DNA from 2 places in the Lelliottia sp. CFBP8978 genome. Region 2 is predicted to be linked to the other one. Evidence: predicted binding sites of a transcription regulator. Region 2 holds the regulator's gene; the other holds the start of a gene.
The links. Region 2 encodes PurR, which represses purine synthesis genes. Its sites were predicted from a motif close to CANGCAAACGTTTGCNTG; they were not measured.
Positions count from the first base shown of each region.

Region 1: a site for PurR is predicted at 3,199-3,216, ahead of SOM82_RS04725 (nucleoside-specific channel-forming protein Tsx). Genes of this name have one in related genera too.

Region 1 is NZ_CM188253.1:1,020,514-1,025,336, reverse strand. Features, by position in the region: gene nusB (transcription antitermination factor NusB) at 1-259, opposite strand, end outside; gene ribH (6,7-dimethyl-8-ribityllumazine synthase) at 281-751, opposite strand; gene ribD (bifunctional diaminohydroxyphosphoribosylaminopyrimidine deaminase/5-amino-6-(5-phosphoribosylamino)uracil reductase RibD) at 839-1,942, opposite strand; gene nrdR (transcriptional regulator NrdR) at 1,947-2,396, opposite strand; gene SOM82_RS04730 (SadB/YajI family lipoprotein) at 2,550-3,089, shown strand; gene SOM82_RS04725 (nucleoside-specific channel-forming protein Tsx) at 3,356-4,234, shown strand; gene SOM82_RS04720 (M24 family metallopeptidase) at 4,284-4,823, opposite strand, start outside.
Region 2 is NZ_CM188253.1:1,925,372-1,930,194, forward strand. Features, by position in the region: gene punC (purine nucleoside transporter PunC) at 1-381, opposite strand, end outside; gene punR (DNA-binding transcriptional activator PunR) at 496-1,407, shown strand; gene purR (HTH-type transcriptional repressor PurR) at 1,423-2,448, opposite strand; gene cydH (cytochrome bd-I oxidase subunit CydH) at 2,745-2,834, shown strand; gene SOM82_RS09050 (MFS transporter) at 2,997-4,166, shown strand; gene sodB (superoxide dismutase [Fe]) at 4,202-4,783, opposite strand.

The sequences.
Region 1 (4,823 bases), 900 kb from region 2:
TGCGCAGCACTGCTTTCTCGACCTGGCCCAGCTCTTCAAGCAGACGAGACAGGTACGGCTTCATCAGGCCGTCGAGATACGCGCTATTAGTCGCCACTCCCGACAGCAGTTCACGGAAGTACAGAACGTCAACGTCTTTGACGTCTTGTTCCGCCAGGAACTGGTATTCAACATCAGCGATGTCGTTCTGGGACAACTGCCAGGAGTAGAGCGCCTGGACGGCACACTCACGGGCGCGGCGACGAGCAGCAGGTTTCACGGAATTCCCCTTACAAAAAAATCAGGCCTTAATGGCTTTCAATACGTTGATCATTTCAAGCGCGGTCAGTGCAGCTTCTGCACCTTTGTTACCGGCTTTGGTGCCAGCGCGTTCGATGGCTTGTTCAATACTTTCAGTAGTCAGTACGCCGAAAGCGACAGGAATTTCAGCATCCTGTGCCACGTGCGCCAGACCCGTGCTTGCACCACCCGCAACGTATTCGAAGTGAGCAGTGCCGCCACGAATAACCGTACCCAGCGCAATAACCGCGTCGTATTTACCGGTTTTCGCCAACGCGCCTGCTGCCAACGGCAGTTCGTAGGCACCTGGAACCCAAACAACGGTAATATTTTCATCTTTCACCTGGCCAATACGTTTCAAGGCGTCAATCGCACCGTCCAGCAGGCTGTCGTTGATGAAGTTGTTGAAACGCGCAATGGTGATGGCGACGCGAGCGTCCGGGGTAGCAACAGCAGCTTCAATAATGTTCATACTCTTCCTTTACGGGTTCATTTAGCCCCGCAGGGGGGCGGATTTTATCATAATACTTTGCGCACCGCTTCCAAATTTCAGAAGCAATTACGCGGGAGTCAAATGCAGGCACACATCCGGGCCAACCTGACGAATTTCACTAAATTTGAGTTGCGGCGCATCAGCCAGTTTTTCAAGGCCAGGCAGCACGAATAAGCCGCGCGCAGCGTCGCCTAACAGCTTAGGCGCCACGTAAACAATCAGTTCATCGACCAGACCTGCGCGCAATAACGCACCGGCTAACGTGGGGCCAGCTTCAACCCAGATACTGTTGACCTGCTGTTTACCGAGCAACATCATGAGCACGACTAAATCGAGATGCCCGTTGTGTTCCGGCACCATAATACTGCGCACACCGTCAGGCCAAATCTGGCTGTCTTCTTGCGTACGCGCAAACCAGGTCTCACCGGGTTGCTGAACAATACGATGGGAAGGGGTTACGCGATTCTGGCGGTCGAGGACAATTCGCACCGGCTGGCGCAGATTCTCTTCTGGATAAAGCGCCTGCGTATCGGCATCAAGTTCTTCCCAGCGCACGGTCATCGCCGGATCGTCGGCCAGCACCGTTTCACTACTGGTCAGAATAGCATGGCTTTGCGCGCGCAGACGTTGCACATCGCGCCTTGACTGCGGCGAAGTGATCCACTGGCTTTCTCCGTTTGCCATCGCCGTTCGGCCATCAAGTGAGGCCCCCAGCTTTAACTGGATATACGGAAACCCCGTACGCATACGCTTGAGAAAGCCTTTATTCAGCCGCTCGGCATCATTCATCATCAGACCGTGGCTGACATCAATGCCTTCCTGTTGCAGACGATACAGCCCGCGCCCCGCCACTTGTGGATTAGGATCCTGCATGGATGTAACTACGCGCGCGACCCCAGCGGCAATCAGCGCTTCGCAGCACGGCGGCGTTCGCCCATGATGGCTACAGGGTTCAAGCGTCACATACGCTGTTGCGCCGCGAGCCTTCTCCCCCGCCATGCGCAGCGCATGAACTTCGGCGTGCGGCTCGCCGGCGCGATAGTGAAAACCTTCGCCGACGATTTCGCCCTCTTTGACAATCACGCAGCCGACATTTGGGTTGGGATGGGTAGTAAATCGTCCCCGCTGCGCCAGCTTAAGCGCTCGCGCCATGTACATCTCATCCTGCATCAGCTTAGTCCTGTAGACGGGCGATCTCTTCGCCAAATTCTTTGATATCTTCGAAGCTGCGATACACAGAGGCGAAGCGAATATAAGCCACTTTATCGAGCTTCTTTAGCTGCTCCATTACCAGGTTACCGATCATTTTGCTGGGCACCTCGCGCTCACCGGTCCCCCGTAAGTGCGATTTGATATGGTTAAGCGCCATTTCGACGTCATCTGCGCTCACTGGCCGTTTTTCCAGTGCTTTTAGCATCCCTCTACGCAGTTTTTCTTCGTTGAACGGCTCGCGCACATCGTTACTTTTCACTACACGCGGCATCACCAGCTCTGCCACTTCGAAGGTGGTGAAACGTTCGTTGCACACCAGACACTGCCGACGACGGCGGACGGAAGAGCCTTCACCTACGAGACGAGAGTCGATTACTTTGGTATCCACGGCGGAACAGAATGGGCAATGCATACGGTGTCCTGACTATCTGGTTAACTGAACTCTATTTTACCCCGAACTGGGTCCACAACAAAGGAAGAGCGCTTTTGAGACAAAGGATCTATACCAGACGGCATCATACTGGCTACCATTAGGACAATCCGTTATTTCATGGAAATAAACGCAATGACAAGACGTTACCTAAGAATACTTGTGGTGGGAAGTCTCTTCACCCTTAGCGCCTGCGCACAGCAAAGCGAAGTCCGCCAGATGAAACAGAGCGTCAATACGCTGAATACGGCGATGGAGAAGCTAAACCAGGAGACCGTGAAAATCACCCAGCAGAATGCGCTGAATGCAAAATCGAGCAGCGGTGTTTATCTGCTACCAGGGGCTAACACGCCGGCACTGCTGAAAAGCCAGATCGGCACCCTGAAAATGTCACTGGTTAATATCGCCCAAAATGCAGACGGGACGGCGGCTACCCTGCGTATCAAAGGAGAATCGACCGATCCGCTGCCCGCTTTTAGCGGCACGGTTGAGTGGGGTCAGATTCAGGGTACAACCGACAGCTATCAGGAAGTGAACGTGAAGAATCAGCTGATCAACGCCCCGGCAAGCGTGCTTGCCCCCAGCGATGTCGATATCCCGCTTCAGTTGAGCGGCGTCACTCCAGACCAGTTAGGTTTCGTTCGCATCCACGACATCCAGCCTGCCGCGCAGTAATCTTTTCAGCGGAACGGAAATCCCGTTCCGCCCTTTCTTACATCTCGCAAATATTGGCAACATAAATCATTGCCGTTACAATCCCTGCCGTTTAAAGTACGCAAACGTGAACGCAATCGATTACGTGAATGAGAGATATGTGAAACAACACATATTTTTGTGAACAAGGATTCCTATAATAGGCTCCGCAGAAACACGAAATATTTAGAAACGCAATTCGCGCATTTTTCACATCCCGGAAGGGATTTTCAATCAGTGGCATGATTATGAAAAAAACATTACTTGCAGCCGGTGCAGTGTTAGCACTTTCTTCCTCTTTCGCTGTTAACGCAGCTGAAAATACTAAACCAGAATATGTCTCCGACTGGTGGCATCAGAGCGTTAACGTGGTGGGCAGCTACCACACACGTTTCGGACCACAGATCCGTAACGATACATACCTGGAGTACGAAGCTTTCGCCAAGAAAGACTGGTTTGACTTCTATGGCTACATGGATGCTCCGGTATTCTTCGGTGGTAACACCGATGCGAAAGGTATCTGGAACCACGGTTCTCCGCTGTTCATGGAAATCGAGCCACGCTTCTCTATCGACAAACTGACAGGCGCAGACCTGAGCTTTGGTCCATTCAAAGAGTGGTATTTCGCCAACAACTACATCTACGACATGGGCCGTAACGCGTCCGGTCGTCAGAGCACCTGGTACATGGGTCTGGGTACGGACATCGACACCGGTTTGCCGATGAGTCTGTCCATGAACGTGTATGCAAAATACCAGTGGCAGAACTACCAGGCTGAAAACGAAAACGAGTGGGATGGCTACCGCTTCAAAGTGAAGTATTTCGTCCCAATCACTCAGCTGTGGGGCGGTAACCTGAGCTATATCGGCTTTACCAACTTCGACTGGGGTTCAGACCTGGGCGATAAGAGCCAGTATGCAGAAAACGGCATCAAGCAACGCACCAATGACTCCATCGCTTCGAGCCACATTCTGGCGCTGAACTACGATCACTGGCATTACTCTGTCGTAGCCCGTTACTGGCATAACGGCGGTCAGTGGAATGACGATGCTGACCTGGTCTGGATGAAAGAGAACGTCCGTTCTACCGGCTGGGGTGGCTATCTGGTTGTCGGTTATAATTTCTAACCGAATCTACCCTGTTGAAAAGCCAGCGAAATGCTGGCTTTTTTATTTGTCATTTACAAATCAACGCCCGCGTGGGGTCCAGCAGCCAGGGACGTAAATAACCGACGGTGTTAGAAAACGGCAACACTTCTGCGGGCAACCGGATACCGATGTATTTATCAATATAAGCCCGACGCTCAACAATACGCTGCCAAAGTGCCGGATACTGTGCTTTCAGTTCATCTCGTAACGCCTCATCGGCCAGCGCCACGGTATCTTCAATACTGGCGCCCGCATAACCCGGGCGGGAAGGAATAATATCGATCTGCAAAATCATGCCGCTTTGCAATCTGGCGCTCGAATCGGGGCCGACTGGCGAGCAGAGCCACTCTTCATCTGCCACCAGGTGGCCTGGATTGAGGTGCCAGTGATAATCGGCTTTCGGCAGAACCTGTTCAATCAGCCCATACATCTCACCGCCGCGCATACCGATGCGTAAATTCTCAAGCCAGGTCACGACAGCGCGAAAATAGGGTTTCGCCACGACATCAAGATAATCCGCCACTTCTGGCGCCAGCTCCGACTCGTCAGCAACGACATAGGCCGCACG
Region 2 (4,823 bases):
CCGTGAGGCCGGATAATAATCCGTGACCAGCGCCTGCCAGGTGACGGCGGCGGCACACACGCCAAAGGCCTGAACAAAACGCAGGACCAGCAGCCAGGTGGCATCGCGCACCCACAGCATCCCGAGGCAACCGGCCGCGAAAATAGCCAGGCCGATCAGTAACACAGGCTTGCGGCCATAGCGGTCAGAAAGTGGTCCCCAGAGCAGCTGGGCGAAGGCAAAGCCGGCCAGAAACACGCTCAGGCTGGCGCTGATGGCTGCAGCAGGCGTCTGGAGATCGGCCTGCATCGCGGCGAACGCGGGCAGATACATATCGGTGGCCAAAAAGCCCAGCACGCTTAAGCCGCCGAGCCAGACCAAAAATCCTTTGTTGGGTTGCATTGTTATATTTTCCTAAGAAGGCAGGTACACACTGGCGCAAAGTGTAGGGAGTGCAATCTGCCTTGTGAAACGCTAATATTTGGCGGTTGCATTCAAAAATTTTGCAGGCAAAAAATGTGGTCTGAATATTCCCTGGAAGTGGTAGATGCGGTCGCTCGCAATGGCAGCTTTAGCGGTGCGGCGCAAGAGCTGCATCGCGTTCCTTCTGCTATCAGCTATACGGTGCGTCAGCTGGAAGAGTGGCTGGCGGTTCCGCTGTTTGAGCGTCGTCACCGCGACGTGGTTCTAACGCCAGCAGGCGCGTGGTTTTTGAAAGAAGGGCGCTCTGTTATCAAAAAAATGATGATCACGCGAGAACAGTGCCAGCAGATTGCCAATGGCTGGCGCGGGCATCTGTCTATTGCGGTTGATAATATCGTTAAACCCGAACGCACCCGGCAGATGATCGTCGACTTCTATCGCCATTTCTCGGACGTAGAACTTCGCGTCTCGCAGGAGGTATTTAATGGCGTGTGGGATGCGCTGTCGGATGGCAGGGTAGAGATGGCGATCGGGGCGACGCAGGCGATCCCGGTGGGTGGGCGCTATGCGTTTCGGGATATGGGCTCATTGAGCTGGACCTGCGTTGTCGCCCGCCATCATCCGCTGGCGGCAATGGACGGCCCGCTGAGCGATGATACGTTGCGCAACTGGCCTTCACTGGTGCTGGAGGATACCTCCCGCTCGCTGCCTAAACGCATTACCTGGCTACTGGATAACCAGCGACGCGTGGTTGCGCCAGACTGGGAGTCCTCGGCAACTTGTCTCTCCGCCGGGCTGTGCGTGGGGATGGTGCCGGTTCACTTCGCTCGCCCTCGCATCGATCGCGGCGAGTGGGTGGCGTTGACGCTGGAAAATCCCTTCCCGGATGCGGCATGCTGTCTGACCTGGCAACAAAACGATATGTCGCCTGCGCTGGCGTGGCTGCTGGATTATCTGGGGGACAGTGAAACGCTGAACAAAGAGTGGCTGAAGGAGCCGGAGTAACCGGCTCCCCTCAGATTAACGGCGATAGTCGCGGAACGGACCATCTGCAACTGAACGGCGTTCGATCAGACGCGGGTGTACTTCAATCGACTGTGATTCTTCACGTTTGCTGACGATGCGGTCCATCAGCATATTAAAGGCTGTTTCACCCAGCGAGTCTTTCGGCTGGTGAATGGTTGTCAGCGCCGGGGTGAAGTAGCGGGCGTTGCGCACGTTATCGTACCCGATCACGGAAATGTCCTGCGGCACGCGCAAACCGAGCTCATCGGCTGCGCAAAGAGCCCCCATCGCCATAATATCACCACCGATAAAGACCGCGGTTGGACGGTGCGACTGGGAGACGATCTGCTGCATCGCGCGATAGCCGGATTCCGGCTCGAAGTCGCCCTGTACAATCCAGTTTTCTGGCACGGTGATCAGCGCTTCTTCCATCGCTTTCATAAAACCAGCAAGACGCCCAGCGCCGGTATTGCGCTCAAGCGGACCCGGGATCACGCCGATTTCACGATGACCGCGCTCAATCAGATAGCGGCCCGCCATGTAGCCGCCTTCAAAGGCGTTGTCGTTGACGGAATCAGTAAAATCAGCGCGGGTATCACCCCAGTCCATCACCACCATCGGAATGTGGCGGTACTCCTCCAGCATGGAAAGTACTGACTCCGGGTATTCAGAACACATCACCAGCAGGCCGTCGACGCGTTTCTGCGCCATCATCGACAGATACGCGCGTTGTTTTTCCTGGCTGTTCCAGGCATTGCCCAGAATCAGGGTATAGCCTTTCTGGAAACAGTTTTTCTCGACCGCTTCGATGATCTCGGCAAAATAGGCCGCTTCGCTACTGGTGGCCAGCAGGCCGATAGATTTGGTGTGGTTGACTTTCAGGCTACGCGCAACGGCACTGGGGGAGTAGTGCAGTTCCTTGATCGCCGCCCACACCGCGTTGCGCGTTTCTTCCGCAACGAAACGGGTTTTGTTAATTACATGTGATACGGTTGTAGTGGAAACGTTTGCGCGTTTCGCCACATCTTTGATTGTTGCCATTACATGTCACTCCAGACCATATCTTAAACTCCTGAAATACTTAAAGGTAAACGTTTGCCTTCTCTCACCCTTATCTCGCAATGTAAATTGCGATACGCCGGGAAAACGACTCAGAACGTCAGGAGGGGGTCAGTGGCCGGTACGCTTATAAATTTAGCGTGGAATTTTGTCTCATCTTGATGAAAAGGGGAAGAGCAAAAACGGTTATCAGCCTAAATCCAGGAAGATTTTTGGGGTAAACTGTGTAAAAATGAGCAAGCTCACTATTCGTGGGGAGATTAAAAGGAGAAAAATTGATGAGTACCGATCTTAAGTTTTCGCTGACGACAACTATTATTGTTCTGGCTCTGATTGTCGCTGCGGGTCTGACCGCTGCACTGCACTGATTTAAACGGGGGAGAGACTCTCCCTCGTTCTCCTCTCTGATTGTTACCCTTATTGCAAAAATCTTTTGCTGATTTGTTAACTTCTCATTTTTTGTGATTGATGTCATGCTTTTGACTTCTTAGTTCTGTGTCGCGTAATGACACGGCATCCGGAGTTGAACAATGAAAATCAATTTTCCTCTGCTGGCCCTGGCGATTGGCGCTTTTGGGATTGGCACCACCGAGTTTTCCCCAATGGGGCTGTTGCCGGTTATTGCCAGAGGGGTAGACGTCTCTATTCCGGCGGCGGGTATGCTGATCAGCGCCTACGCCATTGGCGTGATGATTGGTGCGCCTCTGATGACGCTGCTGCTGTCTCATCGCGCACGCCGCAATGCCCTTATTTTCCTGATGGCGATTTTTACGCTGGGCAACGTGCTCTCGGCGATGGCTCCTGATTACACCACGCTGCTGCTGTCACGCATTCTGACCAGCCTGAACCACGGCGCGTTCTTTGGCCTCGGCTCGGTGGTGGCTGCAAGCGTGGTGCCAAAACACAAACAGGCCAGCGCGGTTGCCACCATGTTTATGGGGCTGACCATTGCCAATATTGGCGGTGTTCCGGCGGCGACCTGGCTGGGCGAGGTCATTGGCTGGCGGATGTCGTTCCTCGCTACGGCGCTGTTAGGTGTCGTTGCGATGGTGGCATTGTTCTTCTCGCTGCCAAAAGGAGAAGCGGGCGAGCGGCCTGATGTCCGTAAAGAGTTGTCGGTGCTGGTTCGTCCGCAGGTGCTGTCGGCTCTGCTCACGACGGTATTAGGCGCAGGCGCAATGTTCACGCTCTATACCTATATTTCCCCGGTTCTGCATGATATTACGCACGCCACTCCGATCTTTGTGACGGCCATGCTGGTGCTGATTGGCGTAGGTTTCTCCATTGGCAACTATCTGGGCGGCAAGCTGGCGGATCGTTCGGTCAGCGGTACGCTGAAAGGCTTTTTAACGCTGCTGATCGTTATCATGGTGGCGATTCCCTGGTTGGCGCGCAACGAGTTTGGGGCGGCTATTGCTATGGTGGTGTGGGGCGCGGCAACTTTTGCGGTTGTTCCGCCGCTGCAGATGCGTGTGATGCGCGTTGCCCACGAAGCACCGGGGCTTTCGTCATCCGTCAATATCGGGGCGTTTAATCTGGGTAATGCGCTGGGGGCGGCAGCGGGCGGTGCGGTGATCTCCGGCGGCCTGGGATACAGCTTTGTTCCGGTGATGGGGGCGATCATTGCGGCGCTGGGTCTGCTACTGGTGCTGGTGTCGGGCCGTAAACAGCCGGAACCGGTAAGCGCGACAGAGTCATGAAAAAACGCAGAAGGGGAGCCCCTTCTGCGTGTCTCTTATGATGCGAAGTTCTTCGCAACAAATTGCCAGTTAACCAGCGCCCAGAAATGCTCAAGGTAGTTCGGGCGCGCGTTACGGTAATCAATGTAGTAGGCATGTTCCCACACATCGACGGTCATCAGCGGCGTGGCGCTGGTGGTCAGTGGTGTGCCCGCGTTTGAGGTAGAGACGATAGCCAGTTTGCCGTCGGCCTCTTTCACCAGCCAGGTCCAGCCAGAACCAAAGTTCTTGATCGCGGCGTCAGTAAACTTCGCTTTAAAATCTGCAAAGCTACCGAAAGCGGCAGTGATTGCTGATGCCAGCTCACCCTTTGGTTCTCCGCCTGCATTTGGTGCCAGGCAGTGCCAGTAAAACGTGTGGTTCCATACCTGAGCGGCATTGTTGAAAACGCCACCCTCAGAGCTACGCACGATCTCTTCGAGGGATTGGCCTTCGAAAGCGGTGCCTTTCACCAGATTGTTCAGGTTGGTGACGTAGGTCTGGTGATGTTTGCCGTAATGGTATTCCAGGGTTTCCGCAGAAATGTGCGGCGCCAGGGCGTCTTTTGCATACGGTAGTGCAGGTAATTCGAACGACATTGCTTCTCTCCTTATTATATTTTACGCATTAATAACCATA